3 regions of the Planococcus donghaensis genome follow, and region 1 is predicted to be linked to each of the others. Evidence: riboswitches for the same ligand, from Rfam matches in the RefSeq annotation. Region 1 holds a riboswitch; each other region holds the start of a gene.
The links. A riboswitch is a leader RNA that binds a small molecule or an ion and turns the genes downstream of it on or off. The one in region 1 is predicted to bind cobalamin.
Positions count from the first base shown of each region.

Region 2: linked by a shared signal. The riboswitch ahead of BCM40_RS13220 (ABC transporter substrate-binding protein) and the one ahead of BCM40_RS15460 (acyl-CoA thioesterase) in region 1 are both predicted to bind cobalamin.
Region 3: linked by a shared signal. The riboswitch ahead of BCM40_RS08590 (hypothetical protein) and the one ahead of BCM40_RS15460 (acyl-CoA thioesterase) in region 1 are both predicted to bind cobalamin.

Region 1 covers NZ_CP016543.2:3,157,352-3,162,119, reverse strand. The annotation lists gene BCM40_RS15465 (MFS transporter) at 1-1,221, opposite strand, end outside; cobalamin riboswitch at 1,571-1,749, shown strand; gene BCM40_RS15460 (acyl-CoA thioesterase) at 1,899-2,384, shown strand; gene BCM40_RS15455 (ribonucleoside-diphosphate reductase subunit alpha) at 2,386-4,671, shown strand; gene BCM40_RS15450 (ribonucleotide-diphosphate reductase subunit beta) at 4,684-4,768, shown strand, end outside.
Region 2 covers NZ_CP016543.2:2,685,560-2,690,327, forward strand. The annotation lists gene BCM40_RS13210 (adenosylcobinamide amidohydrolase) at 1-323, opposite strand, end outside; gene BCM40_RS13215 (FecCD family ABC transporter permease) at 326-1,318, opposite strand; gene BCM40_RS13220 (ABC transporter substrate-binding protein) at 1,311-2,282, opposite strand; cobalamin riboswitch at 2,457-2,643, opposite strand; gene argS (arginine--tRNA ligase) at 2,689-4,350, opposite strand; gene BCM40_RS13230 (YwiB family protein) at 4,350-4,757, opposite strand.
Region 3 covers NZ_CP016543.2:1,709,373-1,714,140, reverse strand. The annotation lists gene BCM40_RS08600 (GGDEF domain-containing protein) at 1-68, shown strand, start outside; gene BCM40_RS08595 (HNH endonuclease) at 236-1,189, shown strand; cobalamin riboswitch at 1,244-1,437, shown strand; gene BCM40_RS08590 (hypothetical protein) at 1,603-2,148, shown strand; gene BCM40_RS08585 (ABC transporter substrate-binding protein) at 2,145-3,092, shown strand; gene BCM40_RS08580 (LacI family DNA-binding transcriptional regulator) at 3,402-4,406, shown strand; gene BCM40_RS08575 (YqcI/YcgG family protein) at 4,475-4,768, opposite strand, start outside.

The DNA.
Region 1 (4,768 bases):
GTGTGCTAGCAAAGCGGCAAGCATGCCAAAGGCCGGGAAAATCATTAAAATCCACAAGATTTCTACATATCCACCAAAAAAGTCAAAAGCAATGCCGAGCGGCAATGGTCCGAGTGCGGAACCAGTAACAACCATAGCCATTGCAATACCACTTAAACTCCCGATATGTTTTCTGCCAAAATAATTTGGCCATACCACAGCCATGACAATCCGCTCAATCCCCATACTAATGCCCCAAACTAAACCGAAAATAACGGCCCCAGCGAAAACATCTACTTTTTGAAGAAGCAATATAGAAAAAAGTTCCCCTGCAAAAACGACTGCAAGCATGTACTGGACTTTTACTTTTTCCAACAAGATACCTGTGATAAAAGTAATCGGCAAGCCAATCAATGCTGTTAAGCTTAAGATACCAGCAGCTGTTTCTAACGATAAAGATTTTTCAGCGAAGATCGATACCAAATGGAAGGTTAATCCGGTATTAACGATTCCGGGTATAGCGGCACATAGCAACAATAACCAAAAAGCGCGGGTTTTAGAAGCTTCCTTTACTGCCCAACTAACTTCAACCGCTTCTTTTTTGGGGAGTTTGTTTTTAAGGATTTCCCCATTATCGGGCAATAAGCCCATTTCTTCAGGTGAATTTTGAATCAGAAAAAGAGCGAGAGGCGTAAAGCAGACAACAATGATGGCACCTAAAATCAGCCATGAACTGCGCCAGCCAAATGCTTCAATTAGCCAGACATTTAGTAAAGGAAAAGCCGCCGAGCTGACTAATCCACCAATTGCGGCAATGCTAATAGCGCGCCCTCTCTTTTTAACAAACCATTGAGGGATAAGTGAGCTTGAAATAAGTGCCATAGAACCTTGACCAAGGAGCCGTATAAAAAAGAAGCCGATAAACAACATAACCAAACTGGTAACGAAACTGTTGAAAAAGCAAGCCACTGCCAAGGCGATGGAAACGGTCACAGCCATTTTTCGCGAACCGTTTCGGTCAATTAGGCGGCCGACAAAAAATAACATAAACCCTGCAGTTAATGTCGCAGCTGAGTAGATTCCCGAAACCGTCGAGCGGCTCCAACCGAATTCCTCTATATAGTAGTCGATGAAAATCGAATTAGAATATGTTTGTCCAGGTCCAGAGAAAAATTGAGACAAGGCAGCGATCGCGATAATGACCCAGCCATAATGAAAAGCGTTTCCTGTTAATTGTTTCATAGTGCATCTCCAATTGCTGTAACACTTGGTTACTATATTTCCAAAATTAGTATCAAAAAATATTCTAAAATCACAATTTATTATCATAGCACACATCTTTGTTCTAATATGGGTTGAAATATAACTGTAAATAAAAGAATCATTCAGATATTTTGGAAACTTATTAGGGAATAAAAGTTTTCGATACGTGTAAAATTTAACCCGTTAAAAACTATAAATGCTGTGAAATAAACTTTAAAACAATAGTTAACAGCTAATTAAAATCATCCCCTTGTTTAAAGTGGAAAAGTGGTTTATAGTTTATTAAGTACAATATTTAGTGTTTTATTCTAAAAAAAAACTATATATAGTAGAAATCGATAACGAAGGTGCCTAAATAGGCTTAATAGGGAATCCGGTGAAACTCCGGAGCTGTACCCGCAACTGTAAGTGCTGACGAGCTATCACAACCCACTGTCCAATGGACGGGAAGGAGATAGCAAAGGATGACGCACGAGCCAGGAGACCTGTCTTCGTTACAAGTTTATGATCTTCTCCGGGAGTAGAGAGGGATAACGAAGATATGATGCGCAAGCAGTTAAGTTCAGCTGTCTTGGTATGTTATTCTGCGTTTTCAAACCCATCCTCTCCTTGAGAGGATGGGTTTTTTGTTTTGTAGAGATGGAGGAATGGAAGGTATGACAGAAGCATTAGCTGCAAGCGTGGCTAGAACAGTTCAAACAAAATTGGTGTTGCCACCAGATACCAATCATTTAGGCACAATATTTGGAGGAACGGTACTCGCATACATAGATGAAATCGCGGCGATTACCGCAATGAGGCACAGTGGAGAAGCAGTTGTGACCGCTTCAATCGATACCGTGAACTTTTTATCTTCTGCCAAAGTAGGAGACATCTTTATTTTAGAAGGAGTCGTCATTTCGACAGGAAGAACATCGATGGAAGTTTATGTGAAAGCAGAATGCCAACAAATTGAAACGGGCGTGACCAATTTAACAACAACCGCAATATTGACAATGGTTGCAGTCGATAGTGACGGCAAACCAATCCCTGTTAAAGGCGTAATCCCTGAAACGGACGCAGAGAAAAAGTTATTCCAAAGTGCACAAGAACGAAAACAACGACGCATGCAAGTAAACGAATACTCAAAGGAGTTGTGCTGATATGAACATGAAAATTGAGACGGCGGAAATATCCTCAGTCGAAAAAGCGCTTGAACGGGCAACAGAAGTATACGGTTTAGATACACGAGAGCTACTTGAGCGAGCAGGAGAACTAGCGGAACAAGCAAAAGGCGAACAATCGTTATTGTATGCGCTAAACCATATTACGATGGATCAGCCCGATTGGACCTATGTAGCTGCTGAATTGTATGCAAGTGATTTATACAAAAAAGCTGCAGAACATCGGGAGTATTCCGCTTCTGAGAAATACGGCGATTTTTACAAACTTATTCAAGAGCTAACGCAAGTTGGGATTTATTCGACAGAATTACTGTCTGCTTATACACAAGAAGAAATCACAGAACTTGGACAAGAAATCGATGCGGAGCGAGACTTACTGTTTAATTACATTGGCTTGTTTTTGTTAGCAGACCGTTATTTAGCCAAAGATTACGAAGGGCGTTTGTTTGAACTGCCACAAGAGCGCTTTTTGGTCATTGCCATGACATTGATGCAAAACGAACCAAAAGAACAGCGCTTAGAACTAGTAAAAGAAGCATACTGGGCGATGAGTCATTTGTATATGACGGTTGCTACACCAACTTTATCAAATGCTGGTAAAAGTTTTGGGCAGTTGTCATCGTGCTTTATCGATACGGTAGACGATTCTTTAGACGGTATTTATTTAAACAATTGGGATATCGCCCGTCTTAGTAAAGACGGGGGCGGCATCGGCATTTATTACGGCAAAGTGCGCGCGTTAGGCTCAGATATTAAAAAATTCAAAGGCAATTCTTCAGGCGTCGTGCCGTGGATTCGTTTGCTTAACGATACGGCGGTCAGTGTCGATCAGCTTGGTCAGCGTCAAGGTGCTGTCGCGATTTACTTAGATGTTTTCCATAAAGACATCATGAACGGCTTTTTGGATTTGAAAACAAACAATGGCGATGAGCGTCGTAAAGCACACGACATTTTTACAGGCGTATCAATTCCAGATTTGTTTATGGAACGTTTGCAAGAAAAAGATGAAAATGGGCGCAGCATTGGGGAGTGGCATACGTTCTGTCCGCATCAAGTCAAGCAAGTGATGGGGTGGAAAGATGCGAATGGCAACGCATTAGGACTCGAAGATTTTTACGATGAAAAAGACACCAAATACTTTAGCGATAAATACCAAGAGGCAGTTGATCACCCATTATTGCCGCGCAAAACGTACCGCGCAATGGAAATTATGGCGCGCATTATGGTGTCGCAACTAGAAACCGGCACACCGTACATGTTTTATCGCGACGAAGTCAATCGTCAAAATCCGAACAAGCACACGAGAGGTCGCGGGTTAACATCGATTTATTGCAGTAATTTGTGTACAGAAATTATGCAAAACATGTCAGCTACAACCATTGTTAAAGAATATACTGATGAAGACGGCAATCTTGTTATGATTCGCAAACCAGGCGATTTTGTGGTGTGTAATTTGTCATCAATCAACTTGCCAAGAGCAATTAAAGCAGACGTATTAGAGCGTTTAGTGCCGATTCAAACGCGCATGCTCGATAACGTTATTGATTTAAATACGATTTCGGTTGGACAAGCTGAAGTAACAAATAAAAAATACCGCGCAATTGGTTTAGGAACATTTGGATGGCACCACTTGCTTGCGCTTGAAGGCATTCATTGGGAAAGCGAAAAAGCAGTTGAGTTTGCCGATAAGTTATACGAAGAAATTGCTTATCAAACGATTCGTGCTTCTATGCAATTAGCGGAAGAAAAAGGGGCGTTCAGTCAATTTTCCGGATCAGAATGGCACACAGGCGAGTATTTTGAACGCCGCAACTACACGAGTGAGCGTTGGAACGACTTGCAACAGCAAGTAGCAACAACAGGAGTTCGAAATGGCTGGATGATGGCCGTTGCGCCAAACTCATCAACTGCGAAAATCGGTGGTTCAACAGACGGCATCGATCCGCTCTATGCTGTTGAATACGCTGAAGAGAAAAAGAACTTCAAATTTAAAGTGACTGCGCCTGACTTGGATCACCATACGTATGATTTCTACCGTCGTTCTCGTCACGTACTGGATCAAAAATGGAGCATTCGTCAAAATGCAGCACGTCAACGCCATATTGATCAATCGATTAGCTTTAACTTTTATGTGCCGCACACGATTAAAGCAAAAGAATTACTGGATTTGCATTTAGAAGCGTGGAAGCAAAACTTAAAAACGACTTATTATGTCCGCAGTACATCACAAGCGGAGATCGAAGAATGCGAAGCATGTCAAAGCTAAAGGAGAATGATCATGACAATACATGAACCATTAAAAAAAATTAAATTATTAAATCCAGAACATCCAAATAAATCGACTGGCGTGTTAAACGGTCAGT
Region 2 (4,768 bases), 470 kb from region 1:
AACCAACCTACTTGGTGAGGGTAACGACCAAGTGATACGGTTTCCCGAACGGTATGAGCAAAAGAGTGAGCATGAAGTTGAGGCAATACCGCCATTTTTTTCGCTAGTTCTTTTGCCGGAAAATCTGCAATAGACGTCTCTTCAATTCGAACTTCGCCACTAGTCGCTGGCAACACGCCACTGATTAACTTCATTAACGTTGATTTCCCACTGCCGTTCGGTCCTAAAATACCGAGTATAGAGCCTTTGTTAACAGTGAAGGATACATTCTCAACGATTTTTTTGTCCCCGTACCCGCCTGTTAGTCTCTTGATTTCAAGCATCGTTAAACCCCTCCTTTGCGTTGACGGAAAAAGATAAAGGCAAATACCGGTGCTCCGATAAACGCAGTAATGACACCAATCGGCAATTCTGTCGGGGAAATAATCGTTCTTGATACTAAATCACAAACGATTAATAAAGCAGCCCCGTTGATAAAAGATAAAGGCAACACATGGCGATGATCTGATCCCCAAAGCAAACGAGTCATATGTGGCACTACTAGACCAACAAAACCAATGGTTCCTGAAACGGAAACGGCAGCTCCTGTTAGTACCGAACCACCAATTAAAATTGTCATTTTGCTTTTTTTCACATCGACACCAAGATGTTGTGCGCGTTCTTCACCAAACAACATGGCGTTTAACTCACGACGTTTGAGCCACAATACGAATGATCCGATTAATACGAAAGGTAATGCCATTCGCACATATGGCCAACCACGCATTGATACGCTTCCGAGTAACCAGCCAATAATTTGTCTCAACTCTTCTCCGGTTAAGGCAATCATCAACGAAATAATTGATCCAAGAAAAGAGCTAAATATAATCCCCGTCAAAATCACGGTTTCCATTTTCATCGAGCGGTCCACCAATTTCGCAAAACTGACAACAGCTAGCATCGTCAGTAATGCGCCGATCATGCTCATAACCGGTAAAGTAAATGGACCTAAAAATGGAATAGAGATACCAAAAAAGAGCGTCATCACAGCGCCGACTGAGGCACCGGAAGACACTCCCAGGGTGTACGGATCGGCCAATGGATTTTTCAAGAGCCCTTGAAATGCCGCACCAGCAATCGCCAATGCCGCACCAACAAGCCCTGCTAAAACGACACGTGGCATACGAATATTCCATAAAATATTGGCAGCCGCTTCATCGAACGAAGGATTCCATAGCACCACTGGTGATATGGATACCGTCCCGACCGTGACACCTAGCAATATCGCTCCCGCTAAAATAAATAGCGAAACGCTATATGCTACTATATTTTTACTCATTGAACACATCAGGGTATACTGCCTGAGCCATTTCCATTAGTCCCGCTGTTAAACGTGGGCCAGAACGAGTGAGCATATCTGAATCTAAGCTGTAAACTGCTTCTTCTTTAACTGCTGTTACTTCTGCAAAACCACCACGAGATTTGATTTGACCTACGGCATCTTCAACATAAGCGCCTTCGGTTGTAATAATCACGTCTGGATTTGCTGCAACAATTGCTTCTGGGTCCATAATAACCCATCCTTCTAATTCGCCAGCAACATTTTCCGCGTTGATTAGCGTTAACATCTCGTCCATAAATGTCCCGCTACCAGTTGTGTAAATATCCGGCTGACTACCGACTTCTAAAAAAACCGTTTTTGGTTCTTCGATTGTTGCTGCCAATTCTTCAATCGATGCTACTTGAGCTTCCATTTCCGAGACAATATTTTCCGCTCGTTCCATGCTACCTGTCGCTTCTCCGATTGTTGTAATTGAATCGTACACTTCCTCAAAGCTCGCTGCGTTTTGAACGACAAACACATCAAGTCCGGCATCACGTAATTGCTGTAGTCCCGCATCGCCCACACCTAATCCTGATTCGTGAGCCAAGACTAAGTCTGGCTGAAGACCAATGATTTTTTCTACATTAAATTCTTGTCCCCCAATTTTTTCAACGTCAACTGTTGCTTCTGGGTAGTTGTCATAATCCGATACGCCAACGATTTTTTCGCCTAATCCCAGTTCATATGCAATTTCTGTATTAGAAGGAATCATGGAAACAATCGCTCCAGGCTCTTCGTCAATTACAACTTCATTGCCCGCTGCATCTGTCAGCGTTACGGGAAACTCAACATCTCCCACTTCAGTTGGTGGTTCTGCTGGTGTTTCGACGTCCTCTTCAGGTGTCGCGGTTTCTCCGCACCCTGCCATTAAAACTGCTGCTAATCCTGCTGTTGCTCCAAACTTCCAAATCTTGTTCATCTTTAAAATCCCCCTGGTTGGTAGTGTTATTTTTGTCAGCAATCGCTGCAGGCGGAAGCTGTTTTGTGGATTACTAAAAACCGATACAAAACAAAATCCCCCGCAAAGTTCTGCGAGGGATTGAAAGGACGCCATAAAAAAGCATGCGCATCCAGCCTTTCCTCGCAGGCGTATGGGTGTGTTGTCATAAAGGCAGGTCTCCTGGCTTGTGATCATTGGTCTTTGCACCTTCCCAAAGCATTGCTTCAGTGGCATATGGCAATTTCCTCTCACTTACAGTGGCGGGACCGCGCCGGAATCAAACCGGCTTCCCTTTTAACTCATGTTCTTAGACATAAGCACCTTTATGAATCGCTATTAAGTTCTAATTCTGTTTTCATTATACACGTAACTGTTTAGCTTTTGCTTACATTTTTTCAGGAGCTTTGACGCCCACTGTTTTTAATGCATTGGCTAACGTTGTTTTCACAGCTGTGATCAGTGCTAAGCGAGCACTAGTCATTTCGACATTTGATGCATCCAATACTTTGTTGGCATTGTAGAAGCTATGGAAATTTGACGCCAACTCTTGAATATACGTTGTAATGCGGTGAGGTGCGCGTTGTTTCGCTGCATCTGCGATGACTTGCGGGAAATCCCCGATTTTTTTCAAGACATCAATTTCTTTTTCAGAAGTCAATAAGTTTAAATGTTCTTCTGAAGCCAATAAACCTTGTTCTTCTGCTTGGCGTAAAATCGAGCTAATACGAGCATGCCCATATTGCGAATAATAAACTGGGTTTTCGTTTGACTGTGAAACCGCCAAATCCAAATCAAAGTCCATATGCGAATCGCCTGAACGCATGGCGAAGAAATAACGCACAGCATCTAATCCAACTAATTCGACAAGTTCACGCATCGTTACAGCTTTTCCTGTACGTTTGCTCATCTTCATTTTTTCGCCGTCTTTATACAATTGCACCATTTGAATAATGCTAACTTCAAGGGTATCGCGATCATAACCAAGGGCTTCAATAGCTGCTTTCATACGTGGAATATAGCCGTGGTGATCGGCACCCCAAACGTTGATCAGCTTCCCAAATCCGCGTTGTAATTTATCTTCATGATAGGCGATATCAGGCATTAAATATGTGTACGAACCGTCATTTTTAATCAATACGCGGTCTTTGTCATCACCAAACGTTGTTGAACGGAACCAAGTAGCGCCGTCTTCTTCATAGACATGACCGTTTTCACGAAGTTTAGCCAAAGCCTCATCAATTTTACCGTTTTTGTAAAGAGACGATTCTGGATACCAAACATCAAATTCCACACGGAAGTCTGCTAAATCTTGTTGCAGTTTAGCCAATTCCACTTTTAAACCGTGTTCACGGAACGTTTCAAAACGTTCTTCGTGCGTCATGCTAACAAATTTATCGCCATGTTCTTGAACCAATGCTTCGGCGATATCTTTAATATCTTGTCCACGGTAGCCGTCTTCTGGCATGCTATCGCCTTTACCTAACGCTTCAAAATAACGCGCTTCGATTGATAATGCCAAATTGTTAATTTGGTTACCGGCATCGTTAATATAATATTCACGAGATACATCGTATCCAGCAAAATCTAAAATATTGCAAAGCGAATCGCCGACTGACGAGCCGCGCGCATGACCTAAATGCAAGTCACCAGTTGGGTTCGCCGAAACAAACTCAACTTGGATGCGTTCATTGCCACCTGCTGATGAACGACCGTAATCTGCTTTTTGCTCCAGTACGGTTTTGACTACATCCTGCAAATAATCTTTTTTGATCGTAATGTTGATAAATCCTGGTCCAGCAATATCCACTGTTTGAATGTTTGCAGCATCTTTATCAAGATTCGCTACAATCGCTTCAGCAATCGCACGAGGTGGCTTTTTCGCCAAACGTGTTAATTGCATCGCAATATTCGTAGCATAGTCTCCATTGGTTTTATCTCTTGGTGATTCTAATTGTACTTCAACAGCTTCTGTCGTTAATTCTGCTTTTTCGATTGCTTCTGCAAATGCTGTTTTAATGGCACGTTGAACTTGTTCTACTGCATTCATTATTTAGCCTCCATAAATTGTATTTCCATTTCATATTCCCCGACATGATCTAAGCCCAATGACAAATCGTAGCGGACCATAAACCGTGTGTCGCTGACGAAAATCTCATGCGCTTTGGTCGTCAACATAAACGAACCTTGTTCATTTGTTAAATTGCCGGTTTGTTCTTTATGTAATAAAAAAGGGAGCCGCATCTGCAAGCCGCCGCTTCTCATAATCACTGCTTCATTTTCTTGAAGTTTTACCGTCGTCCGAATTTCAAGATCGTCTTGCTGTTCAGCATATTGCAAATAACGCAGCTGGTTTTTCTCTGTCAATGTTCCATGAGATTCCAACACCATCACTTGTTCTTCCATATCCGGCTGACGGATCGTCGTTATCAGTTTTATTTCTACTGTCTTTTGCATGTCTCTCCGCC
Region 3 (4,768 bases), 1.4 Mb from region 1:
AGCGGAGCGGCAGAAATCAAGTTACGATTTTTACTGAAATTACAGAAGCAAAAGCAATTCAAGCTTAATCGTTTGATAGAACAACCACTTGATAAAGTGGTTGTTTTTTGTTGGGGTAACATCTCGAAAGCATAAGTTGTGGATTTGGGTTAAAATAGAGAAAGTAAATTATTTTAGAACAATAAGCTTTACTACATACAAACCAATGAGATATAGCCATTAATAGGAGGCAGTTATGAATAGTTTTATCGTTATGCAAGGAGAGACTTATCACGCTGAACAACATGCAGGAGTTCTTTGGACGCCTCAAGTAGACAAGTCAGGTATGGTGCCACATTCGTGGAATCGGATGCAAGAAGTGAAAAAAGGCGATATTGTCTTTCATTATGTAAAGGGATTTGTAGTGGCTATTAGCCGTGTGCGTGAGGATTGCGTAAAAGGCAAAAAACCAAAAAACCTTGAAGATCCATCAAGTGACAATGAAGAGGCATTTATCGCTTATACGGTTTACCGGGAATTAGAAAATCCCTTATCGATTAAAGAATCCTTTAAAGACATCGGACCGTTATTGCCAGTGAAATACTCGGCATTCCAAGAAGATGCTAATGGGAATTCGGGTTATTTGTATCCATGTAACGAAGAATTGGCGATTAAATTTTTAGAATTGATTAGTTCGTTAAATATTTTCACGGTAGAAGTAGAACAATTGGAACTATCGATGGAAGTGATAAAAAAAACCGAGCACAATCCATTACTCGGCCTAATCGCGGAAGCGGAACTTGAAATTAAAACAAAGATGCGCAGAGGCAAAGAGCAGTTCAGAGAAAGTTTACTGCCACTTTGGAACGGTGAATGCCCACTTTGCGGGATAGCTATTAGCGACGTCTTACGAGCTACACATGCTAAACCGTGGAAAGACAGCTCAGATGCGGAAAGATTAGACCCTTTTAATGGCGTATTGCTTTGTGCCAATCATAGTGCATTGTATTCAGCCGGACATATTGCTTTTACGGGTGGGGGACGTCTTCATATCTCGAGTGCGATTTTAGAAGATCAGCATCCAATTTATCGCTTAAAAAAAGGCATGAAAATACCGGTTTCACCCGAACATGCAACTTATTTAAGATGGCATAAACGAATTGTTTTTGCAGAACCAAGGAAAGTGAAATTGGTAATAGATCCGGAATAAACAATTTTTAGTATGTCTTTTGGCTTGTGTAATATGATACACTGAAAACAAGTGAATAATCATGCAGAAAAAAGGTGCTGACTCGTCAGCATAACAGGGAACCCGGTTAAATTCCGGGGCTGTTTCCGCAACTGTAAGTGCGTATGAAATAAGAAAACACCACTGTTTAGTGTAAGCAACTAAACGGGAAGGTTCTTAAAGTAAATCGATGCACAAGCCAGGAGACCTACCTTTTTTTGAACGTATTTTTACTCTTCGGAAGATAAGGGAATCATACGGCAACGTTTCTATTTTTGACTGCTGGAGTATGTCTCTAAATAGCTATGCCGCCGCCCTTTATTAAGGGCGGCTTTTTGTTGTTTTCGAGAGCGTTCAATGCAGTGATTTTCACCAAACTAAAGTGAGGTGAAATAATGAAAAAAGACATGAGGTATCTTTGTTATCCGTTTATGCGTGAAAAAGCGTCTACTGTAGATTTTGAAATCAGGACGGATTCATTGACCACACGTATTGGAGAAGCATTGGCTATAACAAAAGAGGTAGAGGCAATACAGCGTGATTTGCAAATTCTTCAGCCGAAAATCTATCACTTGAATGGCTCTGTACGCGGAAAACTAGCCATTCAAGAAGAAGATATAATCGAACTAAGTGACATGTACGATTATTATGTAAACTTCACAAAAGATAAAATCGGCAATTTTGTGTTGCCGCAAGGTACACATGCTGCAACTGTGTTGCATGTGTGTAGAAGTGAAGCGAAAAAATCTGTTCGTGCATTACATAAAGTAAGCCTCGAACAAGATGTGCCGGAAATTTTGTTCAACTACACTCACCTTTTAGCCAATGTCCTTTTTACAATGGCTGTCTATGTCAATCAATATTATGGCGTTGAAGAAGTTCCATTCGTTAGTAAATCTTATCCAACAAAAACCAAAAAGAAAGAAGTGGCCAATAAATGATGAAAATATCGTTAGTCAAGTACTTAACAATCGGAACAATAGCATTAACTTTAGGGGCATGTCAGTCTGACGTGGCAGAAGAAGTTGAAACAGATTCGGCAACGGAAGCAGAAAAACAAACAAGTTATACTGTCACTGATGATTTAGACAACGAACTAACTTTTGAAGCAGTACCTGAAACAGTGGTTTCATTAATTCCAAGTAATACAGAAATTTTATATGAAATTGGTGCAGGCGAAAAAGTGATTGGTGCGACCGATTACGATAATTATCCGGCTGAAGCGGCTGAAGTGGAACGCGTTTCTGACTCCATTATTTTTAATGCCGAACGCATTATTGAACTAGATCCAGATGTTGTGATTGGGTATTCGACAGGTGCACCAACTGGATATGAAGAATTAGAAGCTGCAGGAATTCCTGTGTTTGTTATCGAATCTGCACAATCATTCGAAGATGTGTACGGTGATATTGAACAAATTTCAACGGTAATGGGTCTTGAAGATAAAGGTGATGAAGTAAATCGCACGATTCAACAGCAAATAGAGGACGTACAAGAAAAAGTAGCGGCAGTAGAGGAAAACAAACAATTGTATTTCGAAATTAGTCCATCTCCTGAACTGTACACAACTGGTCAAAAAACGTTCCAACAAGAAATATTAAATCACGCTAAAGTAGAAAACTTATTTGGTGACCTTGAAGGATGGCCGAAAATATCAGAAGAAGAAGTCATCCAACGCAATCCAGAAATCATTACCACCACTGTGTCATATACAGAAGATCCAGTAGCAGAAATTAAAGCGCGCGAAGGATGGAGCGAAATTGAAGCTATTAAAAATGACCAAGTCTTTTTCTTAGATTCAGATATTACTTCACGCCCTGGCCCAAGAATTGGCGAAGCAGTTGAACTGGTAGCCAAAACTGTTTATCCAGCAGCATTTGAATAAAGATCCAAAAAATCCTCGCTTACTATGCGAGGATTTTCTTATATTCTAATGAATAAAATTCACCATCGCATTCATTAGGAGTATGAATAATAGTAAATACAGAGGTTCAGTGATATTCTTTAATCTTTAATGGATTTAATAAAGTATTCATGAATATCATCATTCAAATTTACAGTGAATAACTTATTCAAAAGTATTGCCTGTTAATTGAATAAATTAAAGGGTGCGTCTTTTGAAGCTGCGTGCTATAATAAATGGGTGAATATAAAATGAATATTATTAAATAAACTAGAGAGTAGGATGATAGGTATGGTATCAACTACGGACGTCGCAAAGTATGCCGGTGTGTCTCAAACAACAGTTTCACGGGTTTTGAATAAGCCGGATCAAGTGAAAAAAGAAACATATGACAAAGTGATGAATGCTGTGAATGAATTAAATTATTCATCCGCTGAATCATCAAAAGAAATTTCGCCAGTCGTTAAAACGAAAACCATTAGCTTGGTGGTAGGTGCTTTAAATGACCCAATTTACGTGAATGCCGTTCCTGCACTAATCAGTACAGTACAACAGCAAGGTTATCAAGTGAATATTCATGTTGTTTCTGAATCTCGTGAAATTGAAACATATGAGGCTGTCGTGGCAAGCAAACCGAGTGGCATTCTGGTTATTTCTGCTTTACTCGATAAAACAGCACACGAGAAATTAATAGAATCCGCTATTCCTTTTATCGCACTGAACTCAAGCGGTGTAACCTGTCAATATGCCATAGGATTGAACGATGTTGAGACAGGCTATTTAGCTGCAAAACACTTAATTGATGCTGGTCATTTAGAAATTGCATGGGTAGGGGGGCCTTTAGGAAGTCCCTCAACGAAAGATCGTTTGCTTGGGTTTGTTCAATCTTTGCAAGAAGCGAATTTCAAAATTCGTAAAAAACGATTAGTGGTGACAGACATAGACAAGTTCTCTTTAGTTGAAGCATTCGAGAATTTGCAAGCCTTAAAGAAAAAACCAACTGCTATCGTTGCAGCTACAGACGAAATTGCGATTCAATTTATGGACCTATACAAAAAAGCGGGTTATCAAATTCCACAAGATATCAGCATTGTCGGAATCGGAAATTCAGAAATAGGTCAACATTCAGCGATTGCTTTGACCTCAGTCGGGACATCAGACACTTTGGAAAACTTAGGTCAAGAAGCAGTAAAACGATTATTCGACTTGATTATTCATAGTCAAAACGAAGCATTTAACGTGACTAGAGAAGTCGCACTGTATGAGCGAGCAACAACTGCTTTATTGCAGAGGTAATGTAGACAGCCAATTAAATCACACGAAAAAAGCCTTGCCGTTATAAAACCGGTAAGGCTTTTTTCTATCTATTTCATTTCTTTATGTGTAAATGGACATTTTCCTTTGATCGGTTCACTGTCGTCACCAATGAAAAATTGTTTCCATTCATTGTGATTAGGATCCCCAAAATGGCTAATATCAGGGTGTGTCGGTAAATGATCCCACGCTTCGACACGTTGTCGAACTTTTTCACGTGACATTACCCCGCCTTTTTCTGTTCCTTTCAGTCCTTCGAAAATACGACGCGGTTGGAAGCCAAGCACCATAGCGTTGCCAAGATCACGCGTTTTGCGTTGTTTGTAAGCAGGGGTGTTGCCAAA